One region of the Isoptericola maris genome, then DNA from elsewhere that is predicted to be linked to it. Evidence: riboswitches for the same ligand, from Rfam matches in the RefSeq annotation. Region 1 holds a riboswitch; the other holds the start of a gene.
What was found. A riboswitch is a leader RNA that binds a small molecule or an ion and turns the genes downstream of it on or off. The one in region 1 is predicted to bind S-adenosylmethionine.

Region 2: another riboswitch for S-adenosylmethionine. It lies ahead of ACH5HR_RS06655 (methylenetetrahydrofolate reductase); the one in region 1 lies ahead of ACH5HR_RS05375 (aminotransferase class V-fold PLP-dependent enzyme).

Annotation. Positions count from the first base shown of each region.
Region 1 is NZ_JBLUNY010000002.1:263,162-270,465, forward strand. Features, by position in the region: gene ACH5HR_RS05360 (3-oxoacyl-ACP reductase) at 1-596, shown strand, start outside; gene ACH5HR_RS05365 (MaoC family dehydratase) at 593-1,585, shown strand; gene ACH5HR_RS05370 (amidase) at 1,621-3,093, shown strand; gene ACH5HR_RS05375 (aminotransferase class V-fold PLP-dependent enzyme) at 3,118-4,548, opposite strand; SAM riboswitch class IV at 4,579-4,694, opposite strand; gene ACH5HR_RS05380 (HAD family hydrolase) at 4,802-5,473, shown strand; gene ACH5HR_RS05385 (ATP-binding protein) at 5,456-6,751, opposite strand; gene ACH5HR_RS05390 (rhodanese-like domain-containing protein) at 7,043-7,304, shown strand, end outside.
Region 2 is NZ_JBLUNY010000003.1:726-8,029, reverse strand. Features, by position in the region: gene ACH5HR_RS06680 (response regulator) at 1-29, opposite strand, end outside; gene ACH5HR_RS06675 (sensor histidine kinase) at 26-1,396, opposite strand; gene ACH5HR_RS06670 (CPBP family intramembrane glutamic endopeptidase) at 1,466-2,332, opposite strand; gene ACH5HR_RS06665 (lysophospholipid acyltransferase family protein) at 2,345-2,992, opposite strand; gene ACH5HR_RS06660 (NYN domain-containing protein) at 3,007-4,227, opposite strand; SAM riboswitch class I at 4,322-4,429, shown strand; gene ACH5HR_RS06655 (methylenetetrahydrofolate reductase) at 4,435-5,442, shown strand; gene metE (5-methyltetrahydropteroyltriglutamate--homocysteine S-methyltransferase) at 5,549-7,304, shown strand, end outside.

The DNA of each region.
Region 1 (7,304 bases):
GCACGGCCAACGACGTCGGCGGCACCGCGCTGCAGCTCGACGTCACCGCGGACGACGCGGGGACGCGCATCCTCGCCCACGCCCGCGAGCGCCACGGCGCCCTGGACATCGTGGTGCACAACGCGGGGATCCTGCGCGACAAGCTGCTGGCCAACATGAAGCCGGCCCAGTGGGAGGCGGTCGTCGCGGTGAACCTCGCCGCGCAGCTGCGGATCAACGAGACGCTGCTCGCCGCCGGGCTCGACGGGCTGCACATCGTCTCGCTCGCCTCCACGTCGGGCATCGCCGGCAACAAGGGGCAGTCGAACTACGCCTTCTCCAAGGCCGGCGTCATCGGGCACACCCGCGCGACGGCTTCCCTCCTGGCTGCGCAGGGCGGAACCGCCAACGCCGTCGCCCCCGGTTTCATCGAGACCGACATGACGTCCTCGATCCCCTTCGCCATCCGGGAGGTGGCCCGCCGCCTGCCGACCCTCGCGCAGGGCGGCCGGCCGGTCGACGTCGCCGAGGCGATCGCGTTCCTCGCCTCCCCGGCGGCCGCCGGCGTCAACGGCCAGGTCCTGCGGGTGTGCGGCCAGCACATGGTGGGCCAGTGACGGCCGAACCGCTGCGGACCAGCGACGGAACCGCGCTCCGCGTCGAGACCCAGCCGAGCCTCCCGGGGCTCGGCGGGCTCTACGCGCGAGGAGCCGCGGCGTCGGGCCGGATCGCCGCCGGCCGTGCCCTGCCCGCGCTGCCGGTCATCGGGGCCGGTCGCTCGGCGTCGGACACGGAGCACGACGGAGGCCCGCTCACGCTTCCCGACGTCGCGTACCGCGTCGCGGGAGTGACGACCACCGGCCTCGCCCGGCACCTGCACGAGTACCAGCGTCTGCTGCACGAGCCCGTCGCCGACGTGCTGCCCGCCGGCTACCTGCACGTGCTGGCGTTCCCCCTGGCCACCGCGGTCATGGTGCGCGGCGACTTCCCGCTGCCCCTGCTGGGCATGGTGCACCTGCGCAACGCGGTGGAGCTGCGCGGCCCGGTCCGGGTGGGGGACGTCCTCGAGGTGCGGGCCTGGGCGGAGAACCTGCGTCCGCACCGGCGCGGGGTGCAGGTGGACCTCGTCGCGGAGATCCGGCGGGACGGCGCCGGCCCGGAGGAGCGGGCCGTCTGGCGCGGGGTGTCGACGTACCTCGCCAAGGGTTTCTCGCTGCCGGACGCCCCGGCGGTCGACGACGAGTCCCGCCCGGAGTGGCACCTGCCGCTGCCGACCGGCCGCTGGGCGCTCGGCCCCGGTACGGGCCGCGCCTACGGTGCCGTCTCCGGCGACCGCAACCCGATCCACCTGTCGGCGCTCTCTGCGAAGGCGTTCGGCTTCCCGCGGGCGATCGCGCACGGCATGTACACCGCCGCGCGCGCCCTGGCCGACGTCGGGCACCAGCGCGGGGACGCCTACCGCTGGACGGTGGAGTTCGGCAAGCCGGTGCTGCTGCCCGGGACGGTGGACCTCGCCGTGACCCAGGAGGAGGACGGCTTCGCGTACGTCGGCTGGAACGGCCGGCGTCGCCAGAAGCACTTCTCGGGGACGGTCACGCCGCTCTGACGGGATGTTCGCGGCCGACGACGTAGCCTCGAGTCATGGACGCCCTGCACGAGCAGACCGCCGTCGAGCTGCGCGACCGCCTCCGGTCCGGCGAGCTCGCACCGACCGAGGTGACCGAGCACTTCCTGGCCCGCATCGCGGCGCGCAACGACGCGCTCGGCGCGTTCTCCCGGGTGACCGCCGACCTGGCGCGGGAACGCGTCGCGACGCTCGGGCCGCCGTCGGGCACGCTGTGGGGCATGCCGACGGGCGACAAGGACCTGTTCGCCCGCGCCGGGGTGCCGACGGGGTTCGGTTCCCGGGCGCTCGCCGGGTTCGTGCCGCAGGTCTCGGACGGGGTCGTGCTCGATCTCGACGCGGCGGGTGCCGTGAGCCTCGGGCGCACCACCGCTCCTGAGCTCGGCTTCCCCGCCTACACCGAACCGCTCGCCGGGCCGGTCGCGCGCAACCCGTGGGACCTCCAGCGGGGTGCGGGCGGCTCCAGCGGCGGCGCGGCGGTCGCCGTCGCGGCCGGGCTGCTCCCCTTCGCCCCGGGGTCCGACGGCGGAGGTTCCGTCCGCATCCCGGCCGCGGCCTGCGGGGTGGTCGGGCTGAAGCCCTCGCGCGGCCTGCTGCCCTCCGGCTCGGGGATCGAGTCGCCGGGCGGGCTCGTCGTCAACGGGCCGCTCGCCCGGACCACCGCGGACACCGCTCTGCTCCTGGAGGGGATGCTCGCGCGGCGCGCCGACGGCCGGGTGGCGCACCCGTACACGCTGCGCACGGAGGCGGCGGGCGCGGGGGCGTACCTCGCGGCGGCACAGCGCGGCGAGGTGGTCGGCCCGGACGGTACCGCGCGGGCCGTGGGGGCCGAGCACGGCGGCCGGTTCCGGCTGGGGGTGAGCACCTGGTCCGCGTGGGACGACTACTACGACATCACCGTGGACCCGGAGGCGACGGCGGCCCTCGACGCGGGCGTGGCGGCCCTGAGCGGGCTCGGCCACGGCGTCGAGGAGCACCGGTGGGACCCGGCGCCCGAGTACGGCGACGCGTTCCGCAGCCTGTGGATGGGCGGCGCCTCGGCGGTGCCGATCGACGACCAGGCCGCGCTGGACCAGCTCGAGCCGCTGACCCGCTGGCTGATCGGGCGTGGCCGCGAGGTGCCCGCCCGCGAGCTGGTCGAGGCGCTGCGGGTGCTCACCGCGTTCGAGCGCCGGCTCATCGCGGGCCTGGGTTCGTTGGATGCGGTGGTGACGCCCGCGCTGGCCATGACGCCGCGGCCCGTCGGGTGGTTCGACCCCGAGGACCCCGACCGGAACTTCGCCCAGCAGTGCCAGTACACGCCGTTCACGTCGTGGCTCAACGTCGCCGGGCTGCCGGCGATCACCGTGCCCACGCACTGGACCGACGACGGCCTGCCGATGGGCATCCAGATCATCGGGCGCCCCGGCGGCGAGCTGACGCTGCTGGCCCTGGCCGCCCAGCTCGAGGACGTGCTGCGCTGGCCGGAGCGGCGCCCGCCGGTCTGGTGAGCCGTACTACCTCGGCGTGGGCCGTCAGGCGTCTTCGGGGAGGCAGCCGAACGCCTCGTCCCGGCCGGGGCCGGCGGTGACGAGCAGCCCTTCCAGCCCTGATCCCTCGGGCACCGGACGCGGGTCGTCGACCACGATCCAGAGGCCGTCGACCACGTCGTAGTGCGCCTGCGGGCCGTCCGTCACCAGGGTGCCCACGGCTGCGACCAGCCGTTCGACCTCTTCGCCGGCGGTGCCGACACCCACGGACGACCGGACCGCCCCGGCGCCGTACCCGAGCCGGGAGAGCAGCGGGTGCGCGCAGAACCGGCCGTCGCGCACCCCGATGCCGTGCTCGGCCGACAGGTAGGCCGCGACCTGTCCGGGCTCGTACCCGTCCACGGTGAACGTCACGACCCCGACGGCGTCGGCCGCGTCGGGCCAGAGCCGCACCACCTCTACGCCGTCGATCGCCTCGAGGCCCGTGACGAGCCGTCCGCGCAGGGTGTCCTCGTGCTCGCGCAGCGTCTGGCCGTCGATCTCGCCGAGCGCCTCGCAGGCGGCGGCGAGCGCCACCGCCCCGAGCACGTTGGGCGACCCGGCCTCGTGCCGCGCCGGGCCGTCGTGCCACTCCGTGCCGTCGACGCGCACGCTGCGCACGGCGCCACCGCCCGCGAGGTACGGCGTGCCGGTGTCGAGCCAGTCGCGACGGCCCACGAGCACGCCCGCGCCGAACGGGGCGTACGTCTTGTGCCCGGAGAACGCGAGATAGTCGACGCCGGTCTCGGCCAGCGAGAAGCGGCGGTGCGGGACGAGCTGCGCCCCGTCGAGCAGCACGCGGGCGCCGACGGCGTGCGCCGACTCGACCAGGTCCGCCACCGGCAGCACCTCGCCCGTGACGTTCGAGGCGCCGGTCAGGGCCAGGAGCGCGTACCCCTGCCCGACGGCGGCAGCCGCCGCGAGCTCCTCGCGCAGCGCCGTGACGGTGGCGGCGGCCGTCTCGCAGCCGGTCAGCACCGTGGCGCGGGCGGACCGCTGCCAGGGCAGGAAGTTCGCGTGGTGCTCCACGTCGAGGACGAGCACCCGGCCCGGCTCGCCGTCGTCGGACGCCGGGAGGCAACCCGCCAGGAGGTTGAGCGCGTCGGTGGTGTTGCGCACGATCAGTGTGGCGTCGTCGTCCCGGGCCCCGACGAACTCGCCGATGGTGCGCCGAGCGGTCTCGTACAGGGAGGTGGCCACCTGCGAGAGATAGCCGGCACCGCGGTGCACGGAGGCGTACAGCGGGAGCGTGCGCGTGATGCGGTCGGCGACGGCCTGCAGCGCGGGGGCGGAGGCCGCGACGTCGAGGTTCGCGTAGGGGACGCGGCGTCCGTCGACGAGCGGGGCGGGCGTGTCGTGGCCGACCACCGGCAGGACGGGGCGCAGGTGGCCCACCTCGGCGTCGGGACAGGCGAGGGTCTCGGTGAGAGCGGTCATGCGGTCCTCCTCAGGTTCCGGGGAGCGACCTCCCCGCGCTTGCCCGACGCCGGACGGCGCGGAGCCAGGTCGTCACCCGGGGCACCCCGCCGCGAGGGGAGGGTTGCCGGCCAGCGAGCCGGGGCTTCGCGCTGGCGCTCATGACCTGCTGCCATGGTCACCAATCGCGAGCGGCGATGTCAACAGATGGGCGCGTTGTCTCAGGATGCGGGCACCTGAGGGTCGCGTGCCGGAGAGGAGGAGACGATCTGGCATGAAGAAGTACATCCTCTTCGACCATGACGGCGTGCTCGTGGACACCGAGCACTGGTACTTCAAGGCCGGCGAACGCGCCTTCGCCGACGTCGACCTGACGTTGGACAAGCCGCAGTACCTGAGCGACATGAGCAACGGCCTGGGCACGTGGGTCCAGGCCAGGTCGGCGGGTGTCGACGAGCAGACGATCGATCGGCTCCGCGAGGCACGCGACGACTACTACCAGGAGTACCTGCGGACGCAGCAGATCGAGATCGACGGCGTCGTCGAGGTGCTGGCCGAGCTGTCACGGCACGCGCGTCTGGCCGTCGTGACGACCGCCAAGCGCGCGGACTTCGACCTCATCCACGAGAAGCGGCAGATCCGCGCCTTCATGGACTTCGTCCTCGTGCGTGAGGACTACGAGCGCGCCAAGCCGGACCCCGAGCCGTACCTCATGGGCTTGGAGCGCTTCGGCGCCACCAGGGCCGAGACCTTGGTCGTGGAGGACTCGGCCCGTGGGCTGCGGTCAGCAGTGGCGGCCGGCATCGACTGCGCCGTCGTCCACCACGAGTTCACTCGGTCCGGCGACTTCTCGGGTGCGACCTTTCGAATCGAAGCGCTGGGCGAGCTGACCGACATCGTCCGGGGCGATGGGCTCCCCTCGGAGAGCTCACGGACCAAGCAGTGACAGCGGAACGACGGCGATCCCGTCCTCGGGGCGCCGGTAGGCGATGGGCCCTGTGGTGACGACGACGGCGTCGAGCAGGTCGTCCCCCAGCTTCTCCTTGAGCCACCGCAGGTGCTTGACATCATGATCTGTCGGGTGCGGCGCGACCTTGACCTCGATGGCCACCACCTTGCCGTCGTCCCGCTCGACGATCAGGTCGACCTCGTGGTCACCCTGCTTGGTCCGCAGGTGCGAGACCTTGGCCTCGTGCGTCTCGGCATGGACGAGGACCGACAGTGCGACCAGGTGCTCGAACATGGCGCCGAGCAGGAGTCCGTCGCGGATGGTCACCTTTCCCGGGTGAGGACGCTCGAGAAGACCACGCGCACCGACACCGAGCAGCCTCATGGCCAAGGCAGGGTCTGCCAGGAAATGCTTGGGCGACTGCGCGAGCGACGCCAGGCGCCGCCGGGGCCCGAGCCACGCCGGCACCTGGTCGATCAGCCAGAGCCGGGCGAGCGTGTCCCGGTAGGCAATGGTCGCCGAACGCGACGGCTTGTCGACCTGCCCCGACGTCGATGCGTTGAGGATGGACTCGTAGGACGCCGTCGAGCTCGTGGCCGCGGCGAAGGCCGTCAGCCAGGCACGGAGCGTCTCCGGCCTGCGCACCACGTGCCCGACCTCACTGAACTCGTGATCCACGATGCGCGCGACATACCCGTTCAACGCCCGCACCCGCATCCGCTCAGGAAGGGTCCGCATTCCGGGGAACCCTGACGCAGCGATCTCCTCGGCGTAGTCGCGCAGCACCAGCTCGGATCGTCCACTGACGGGCGCCGGGTGATCGCCGAGCAGTTCACCGAACGACACCGTGGGTTCGACCAGGCCTCGCTCGTCCATCGACATGGGGCGCATGCGGAGTCGCACGATGCGCCCCGCGCCCGAGTGCGTCCGCTCGGTCGGTGTTGCTGACCCGGTCAGCAGGTAGCTTCCTGGCGGCGCCCCGCGGTCCACCGCGCGGCGCACCCTGTCCCACGTAGCGGGCACCTGCTGCCATTCGTCGACGAGCACGGGCCGCGGCTCCTCGGTGAGCCACGAGGTGTCGATCTCGGCGAGCCGCGCCTCATCCGGGTCGTCGAGCGAGAGCACGGTTCGGGCCAGACGACGTGCCGTCGCTGTCTTCCCGACGCCCTTCGGCCCTTCGAGCGCGACGGCAGGCAGACCCGACATGACGTCGTCCAACAGGCCATCAACTGCTCGCGGGGTGTAGTCCATGGAGTCGACATTACCCCAGGCCATGCGCTCAAGACTACAGATCGACGCACTTAAACACTACAGATTTACGGTCCTGTACACGACAGATCGACGTACCGCGGACCGGCCGGACTGAGACACGGCGTCCGGCCTGCGAGACGCCCGTCCCGCAGGCCGGACGCCGTGTCGTACGATCGCGGTGACCATCCCGAGCGGCCGAGTGACGTGGCACGTCGACGCCGCAGCAACCCGCGGGACCTCGCCGCCGTCGTCGGCCGACGCGACAGCGAGGGACCGGGCGTGGGTGCTACCGCCACGACCGATGGGAGGAGTGCCATGACCGCACCGCTCGAACCGATCGAACCTCGCCCCGCCGAGGGCTACGCCGGGGACATCACGCCGCAGCAGGCGTGGGACCTGCTCGCCGCCGATCCCGACGCCGTCCTCGTCGACGTCCGCACCGACGGCGAGTGGCACGCCGTCGGCGTCCCCGACGTCGGCGAGCTGGGCAAGGAACCCGTCCTCAGCCAGTGGGTGACGGCCGACGGCCGACCCAACCCCGGCTTCCTCACCGAGCTCGAGACCGCCGGCGTGGGCC
Region 2 (7,304 bases), on a different contig from region 1:
ACGATGGCGACGCGGACGTCCTCGGTCACGGCACCGATCCTGCCGCACCGGTGCCCGCGGTGCCGAACCGCGCACGCACGACCCACCGGTCCGGCTCCTGGCCGCCGTGACGGGGTCCGGCCTCCAGGGTGCCGCCGAGCAGCCCCACCCGTTCGGCCATGCCCGCCGTCCCGCGGCCGGTGCGTGGGGTGCCCGACGGCGGCCCCCCGGCCAGCGGGTTCGTCACCTCGATCTCGACCCCGCCGTCGTCGGCCGTCACCCGCACGGCCACCGGGGTACCGGGCGCGTGCCGCAGCGCGTTCGTGACCGACTCCTGCACGATCCGGTACGCCTCGCGCGACACGGCCTGCGGCACGTCGGGCTCCGGCGACGTGCCGGCCGTGCCCGACGACGGCGGCAGGCCGTCCAGCGCGACGTCGGCCCCTGTGCGCCGCACGTCCTCGACGAGGCGCGGGACGTCGGCGAGGGTGCGGACCGGCGGTGCGGGCGCCGTCGGCGACCCGTCGCCCGCAGGACGGCCCGCGGCACCACCGGGTCCCGGGTCGCGCAGCAGCCCCAGCACGTGGTCGAGATCGGCCATCGCGGCGCGGCCGGTCGCCTCGATCGCGGCGAGCGACTGCCGCGCGGCGTCGTCGTCGGACCCGATCTGCCGTGCGGCGGCCGCGGCCTGCAGAGTGGTGACGGTCAGGGCGTGCCCGACCGAGTCGTGCAGCTCGCGCGCCAGCCGGTTCCGTTCGACGGCGCGCCGGGCGGTCGCCTCGAGCTCGGCGATCCGCTCGGACTGGTCCGGACCGAGCAGCGGCAGCGCCGCCTGCCGCAGCACCACCCGGACGAGGGCCGCCGCGTACGGGAGCGCGAGCAGCAGCACCAGGGCCGCCGCCAGGGACAGCAGTCCGCCGCCGAAGCCTCCGACCTCGTGGAACACCCCGATCACGACGTCCTGGTCGAGGCCGAGCCCGACCAGCACGAGCTGCGTCGCCAGCGGCACCACGAGCAGCAGCGCGAGGGTCGCCGCGGCACCGGCCGCCAGGTGGAGGCCGTACCACGCCGCCGCGCGCCACCGTGTCGCGGCGAGCAGCCTGCCGCCGTCGGACCGTGGGACCGGAACCTCCACCCCGAGGAACGTCCGCACCGCCAGGATCTCGAGCGTGCGCACCGCCCCCAGGAACGGCGGCACCAGCACGATCGCCGCCGTCACGCCGACGAGCACCGCCAGGGCCACCCGCGAGATCTCCGGCGCGGCGAACATCTGCGCGAACCCGGTCACGAGCACGCCGTACGCGCCGGCCACGACGCCGCCGAGCACCAGGTACACCCCGGTCTGCAGCGTCGACACCGACGTCAACGGGCGCAGCGCACGGCGCCACCCACCGCGCGATCCGGGTGCAGGGTCCATGCCGGTCAGTCTGGCAACGAGCGCGCGGCGGCGCCTCCCCCGCGCAGGGGAGCTGTCACCGCCGGCGGGTCACCACAGGACCAGGAGGATGGCCACGATCGTGAGGTCGGCCAGCACGTGAGCGACCCACGGCAGGAGCAGGCCGTGCGAGACCCGGCGCAGCACACTGAGGACGAGACCGTAGCCACCCGCGAGGAACACACCCCACCACCCGCTCGGGAAGCCGTACCAGTGGGAGGCACCGAACATCGCGGCGGCGAGCACGACCGCGACGGCGCCGCGCAGGTCGTGACCCAACGCCCGCTGCGCCACCCCGTTGTAGGCGCACTCCTCGGCCGCGGCGTTGACGAAGGCGAACGTCAGCGCCCCGAGCACCAGCACCCAGACGCCCTGGCCGTCGAGGATGTCTCGGTAGACCTCCTGTCCGGTGCCGACCTCGTCCGCCGCCCACGACCAGACCACGAGGGCCAGCGCCGCGACCGGGACGATCGCGACGGTCAGCCACACCCCCGGCCGGTTCACCGTCCCGGCCCGGAACCAGTCGGTCACCAGGGCGAGCCGGCGCCACCGGCTCACCAGGACGTAGAGCACGACGGCGAGGACGAGCGGCACCGGCCACAGGGCCACGCCCGCCGCACCCGCGACGCCGACGGCTTCGAGAGCCGCACCCGCGCCACGGAGCACCCCGGTGACCGCCACGAGACAGAGGGCCAGGGCCGCCACGCTCCCCGACCCCGACGGCGCTCCGCCGCGCGTCGCAGCACCGGCCGTCACCAGCACTAGCGCCGCCGCCGCGATCAGCGGCCCGGCCACCGGGTGCCCACCCACGACGACGGCCGCGACGAGGCACGCGGCGGCGAGCAGCGCCGGCACCACGGCACGCCGGTCCGGTGCCGCCGCGCCCTCTCCCACGCCGGTCCCCGCCACCTGCTCCATCCCCGAGCCCTTCTACGCCGCGAGCTCCTGGCCGCTCAGCTGGTGGATCGACGTCATGACCTGGTCGGTCAGCTCGCGGCGGGCCTGGGCGGGCCGCAGCGTGGCGGTGATCTGGCGGTTCGGGTCGATCGGCACGCCGAAGTCGACGCGGATGCCGCGGACGGGCCGGGGCAGGCGCCGTCCGACCGGCTGGACCTTGTCGGTGCCGTGCATCGCGACCGGCACCACGGGCGCCCCGCCCGCGAACGCGAGCCAGGCCACACCGGTGCGCCCCCGCTGCAGCCGCCCGTCGCGCGAGCGGGTGCCCTCCGGGTAGATGCCGAACGCTCCCCCGCGCTCGAGCACGTCCAGCGCGTCCTGGAGCGAGCGCTGGCCGGCGCGCGGGTCGTCCCGGTCGACGGGGATGTGGCCCATCGTGGTGAAGAACCAGCGCGAGAGGCGACCCTTGAGCCCGCGGCCCGTCCAGTACTCCGCCTTGGCGATGAACGTGACGTGCCGCGGAACCACGAGCGGCAGGATGATCGAGTCGATCACCGACAGGTGGTTGCTCGCGATGATGACCGGCCCGCGGCGGGGGACGTTGTGCAGCCCGGTGACCTGGGGACGCAGGAACACGTACACCAGGAGCGAGCACACGAGCTTGAGGATGCGGTACGTCACCGGCTCATCATCCCTCAGCCGAGGGTGACGAGGTAGTCCTCGGCCTCGTCGTCCCAGGCGAGCCGGACGGCGTCGGCGGCCGCGGCAGCCTTGCAGAACTGGAGGAACCCGCCGTAGCCGAGGGCCTTCTCCGAGAAGTCGGGGCGACGCTTGCGCACGTGGTTCTTCAGGCCGGAGAGGGCCGCGGTGCCGCCCGCGTCCTGCACGACGGCGCGCAGCAGGTCGAACGCCTTGGCGCTGTCCGGCTGCTCCGGGAGCTCGACCACCGGGTCGCCCGACGACGGTCCGTCGCTCAGGACGATGACGTCCCGGTCGGCGAGGTAGCGCAGGAACTCCCCAAAGGTGCGGAAGCCGTAGTCGGACTCGCTGAACGTCGGCTCCTTGCGCACCAGCGTGCGCTTCAGCTGCGACGCCGTCACCGAGCCGGAGGCCGAGCCCTGCAGGCCGGCGAGGGTCTGGGCGACCTTGACCTCCATGGTGGGCGGCTCGCCGGTGGGGGCGTCGTCGTCCTCGTCGGTGGCCGGTTCGGGCGCTCGGTCGGGCACGTCGACCGGTTCGGGCAGCGTGATCTCGGGCTTCTTGCGCCGGGTCCTGCCGCCTGACGCCGCGGTGGCCGGGGCCTCCTCGGCGGGCGGCAGCTCCTCGGCGACGGCCGCGGCCTTGGCCCGGCCGCCGGTGGCGCGCGAGCTGCCCGAGCGGCCGGAGCCGGAGCGCCGCGCGGGGCTCTTCTTCTGGGGTGCCTCGGACTCGTCGGGGACCTCGACGCCCTCGAGCCGGTCGTAGAAGAGGAACTCGTCGCAGGCGGAGGGCAGCAGGCGGGAGGTGGACTTCTCGACCCCGACGCCGATGACGCGCTTGTCGAGCTCGCGCAGCTTGTGCACGAGCGGGGAGAAGTCCGAGTCGCCTGTACACATGACGAACGTCGAGATGTACTCACGCTCGAAGGCCATCTCGATGGCGTCGACGACCATCTTGATGTCGGCGGCGTTCTTCCGCGACGCGCCCATGCGCTGCGGCATCTCGATGAGCTCGACCTGATGACGGGTCAGCATCCGGCGGTCCTCGTCGAAGTACGACCAGTCCGCGTACGCGCGCCGCGTCACCACCCGGCCCCGCACGGCGAGGGCGTCGGCGATCGGCTGGAAGTCGAACTGCATCCCGCCCAGGTGCTCCCGGGCGCCGAGCGCGAGGTTCTCGTAGTCGAGGAAGACGGCAAGGCGCTCTTCGGTGTCCATGCCCGCCAGCCTACGGCGCCACCAGCCGAACCGGTGCATCTCATCATACGGTCGCGGTTGTCCGCAGGGTGAACCATGCGTACAGTCGAGCCCGAAGCCATCCAGAGCGGCCGAGAGTCCTGGCTCGACGACGCCGCAGCAACCCGTTCTCCGACGGAAGCCTCCCGAGGACGAAGGTGCTCAACGCCAGGCCTGATGGAGTGACGCATGGTCGCAGAGGCACCCCCGCACGTCCCGGCACACCGGCACCGCCCGACGGTGAGCTTCGAGCTCATGCCGCCCCGCCGGCCCGACGCCGCCCCCCGGTTCTGGGAGACGGCGCGCCGACTGGTCGCGGCGAACCCCGACTTCGTGTCGGTGACCTACGGCGCCGGCGGCGGCGACCGCGCCACCGCCCGGCACGTCGTGGCGACCCTGCTGGGCGGCACCCCCGTGCTGCCCATCGCCCACCTGACCTGCGTCGGAGCCTCCCGCGAGGACGTCTCCACCGTCATCGACGAGTTCCTCGAGGCCGGTGTCCGCTCGTTCCTCGCGCTGCGCGGCGACCCGCCGAAGGACCAGCCCGACTGGCGCCCGCCGGCCGACGGCGTGCACTCCTCGATCGAGCTGGTCGCACTGCTGCGCGAGGTCGAGGCCCGGCGCTGCGCCGTCGACCCGGCCGCCGCCGTCCGCGGCGCCGCTCGGCCGCTGACCGTCGCGGTGGCGACCTTTCCGGACGGCAACCGCCAGGCGGGCACCACCCGCACGCAGGAGGTGCAGCGCCTGCTGGAGAAGCAGCAGGCCGGAGCCTCGTTCGCCATCACCCAGCTCTTCTACGCCGCGGACAGCTACACCGACTTCGTCGCCGAGGCCCGTGCGGCCGGCGTGACGATCCCGATCCTCGCCGGGCTGATGCCCACGACCGAGCCGCGCCGGCTCCGTCGTGTCGAGGAGCTCACCGGCGTCCCCGCGCCCCAGCACCTGCTGGACGCGCTGGACGCCCTGCCGGACCCGGAGGCGCAGCACGCCTACGGGACCGCGTACTCCGTCGAGCTCGCCCAGCGCATGCTCGACGCGGGCGCACCCGGCCTGCACGTGTACACGTTCAACAAGTACCGACCCGCTCTGGACCTGCTCGAGGGTGTTCACCTCGGCGGTCGGACGCCGCACGGCGTCCCTGACCTGGCCAGAAGGCCGCTGGTACCGGGCATCCCGACCGTGGCTCCCGCCGTCTGACGCCTTGCCGAACATCGAGGTCCCGCCCGCAATGCGCGGTCATTGCGGTCGCGACCTCGACGCTCGGCGACGTCGCGACACGGAAGCACCGACACCTGGAGTGCTCATGACCACACCGACCGAACCCCACCGCCCCACCACCGCGTTCCCCGGCGGCACGATCCTCGGCTATCCCCGCATCGGCCGCCGCCGCGAGCTCAAGCGCGCCGTCGAGTCCTTCTGGGCCGGGCGCGCCGACGCCGTCGACCTCGAGGTCGCGGCCGGCGCGCTGCGCCGCGACACCCTGCGACGCCTCGTCTCGCTCGGGCTGGACCCCGAGGACGGCTCCGTCCCCGGCTCCTTCTCGTTCTACGACCAGGTGCTCGACGTCGTGGCGCTGCTCGGTGCCGTCCCGACCCGGTTCCGGGACCTGATCGACGGCGACGACGGATCGCTCGACCTGGACGGCTACTTCACCGTGGCCCGGGGCCGCGGCGACGACGCGCCGCTCGAGATGACCAAGTGGTTCGACACGAACTACCACTACCTGGTCCCCGAGATCAGCGAGACGACGCCGATCTCCTTCGCGGACCACCGCATCGTCCGTGAGTTCGCCGAGGCCAAGGAGGCGGGCGTCACCACCCGGCCGGTCCTCGTCGGGCCGGTCACCTTCCTCGCGCTGTCCAAGGCCGCCGACGACGCGGGCGAGGGCTTCCACCCCCTCGACCGGCTCGACGACGTGGTCGCCGCGTACGCCGAGCTGCTCCGGGCGCTGGCCGCCGTCGGCGTGCCGTGGGTGCAGCTCGACGAGCCCGTCCTCGTCTCGGACACGGTCGACGCTACCGCCCAGCGGGTCGATGCCGCGATCACCTCCGCGTACCGCGCGATGGCGACCGACCTCGCCGCCCGGTCCGACGACGACGGTCTCGACGCCGAGGCGGAGCGCCCGGCCATCCTCGTGGCCGCCCCGTTCGGCGGGCTCGCGACCGGCACGTCCGGCGAAGCGGCCGACGGCGGCGCTCGCGACGGCCTGGCGCTGCTCGCCGCGACCGACGTGGACGCCATCGCGATCGACCTGGTCAAGGGCTCCGTCCCCACGGGCCACGGGCCGCACGGGACCGTCCCCGGCCTGGAGACGAAGACCCTCGTGGCGGGCGTCGTCGACGGGCACAACGTGTGGCGCGCCGACCTCGCCGCCCGGTTCGACCGGCTCGCCGCGCTGCGCCCGCTGGGCGCCGGCGCCCTGACCGTCGGCACCTCGACGTCGCTGCTGCACGTGCCGCACGACGTGGAGGACGAGTCGTGGGAGGGGCCGGCCGCCGAGCGCGCGGGTCGCTCCCCCGAGCTGCGCCGCTGGCTCGCGTTCGCCGACCAGAAGGTCCGGGAGGTCACGACGCTGGCCCGCGCCGTCACCGACGGCCCGGACTCGGTGCGCGCCGAGCTCGACGCGGCGAGCGCGGCGCTGGCCGAGCGGGCGACCGCACCGGGCGTCGTCGTCCCCACGGTCCGCGAGCGCCTGGGCGCGCTCGTCGAGGGCGACTTCGCCCGCGGCGCGCACGCCGAGCGGGTCGCCGCCCAGCGTGAGCGGCTCGGGCTGCCGCCGCTGCCCACCACGACGATCGGCTCGTTCCCGCAGACGGCCGAGATCCGCAAGGCGCGGTCGGCGTGGGCCCAGGGCGAGCTCGACGACGAGGCGTACACCGCCGCGATGCGCGCGGAGATCGCCCGGGTGGTCGCGCTCCAGGAGGAGATCGGCCTCGACGTGCTGGTGCACGGCGAGCCGGAGCGCAACGACATGGTGCAGTACTTCGCCGAGCTGCTGGACGGGTTCGCGACGACGGACCTGGGCTGGGTGCAGTCCTACGGGTCGCGCTGCGTGCGGC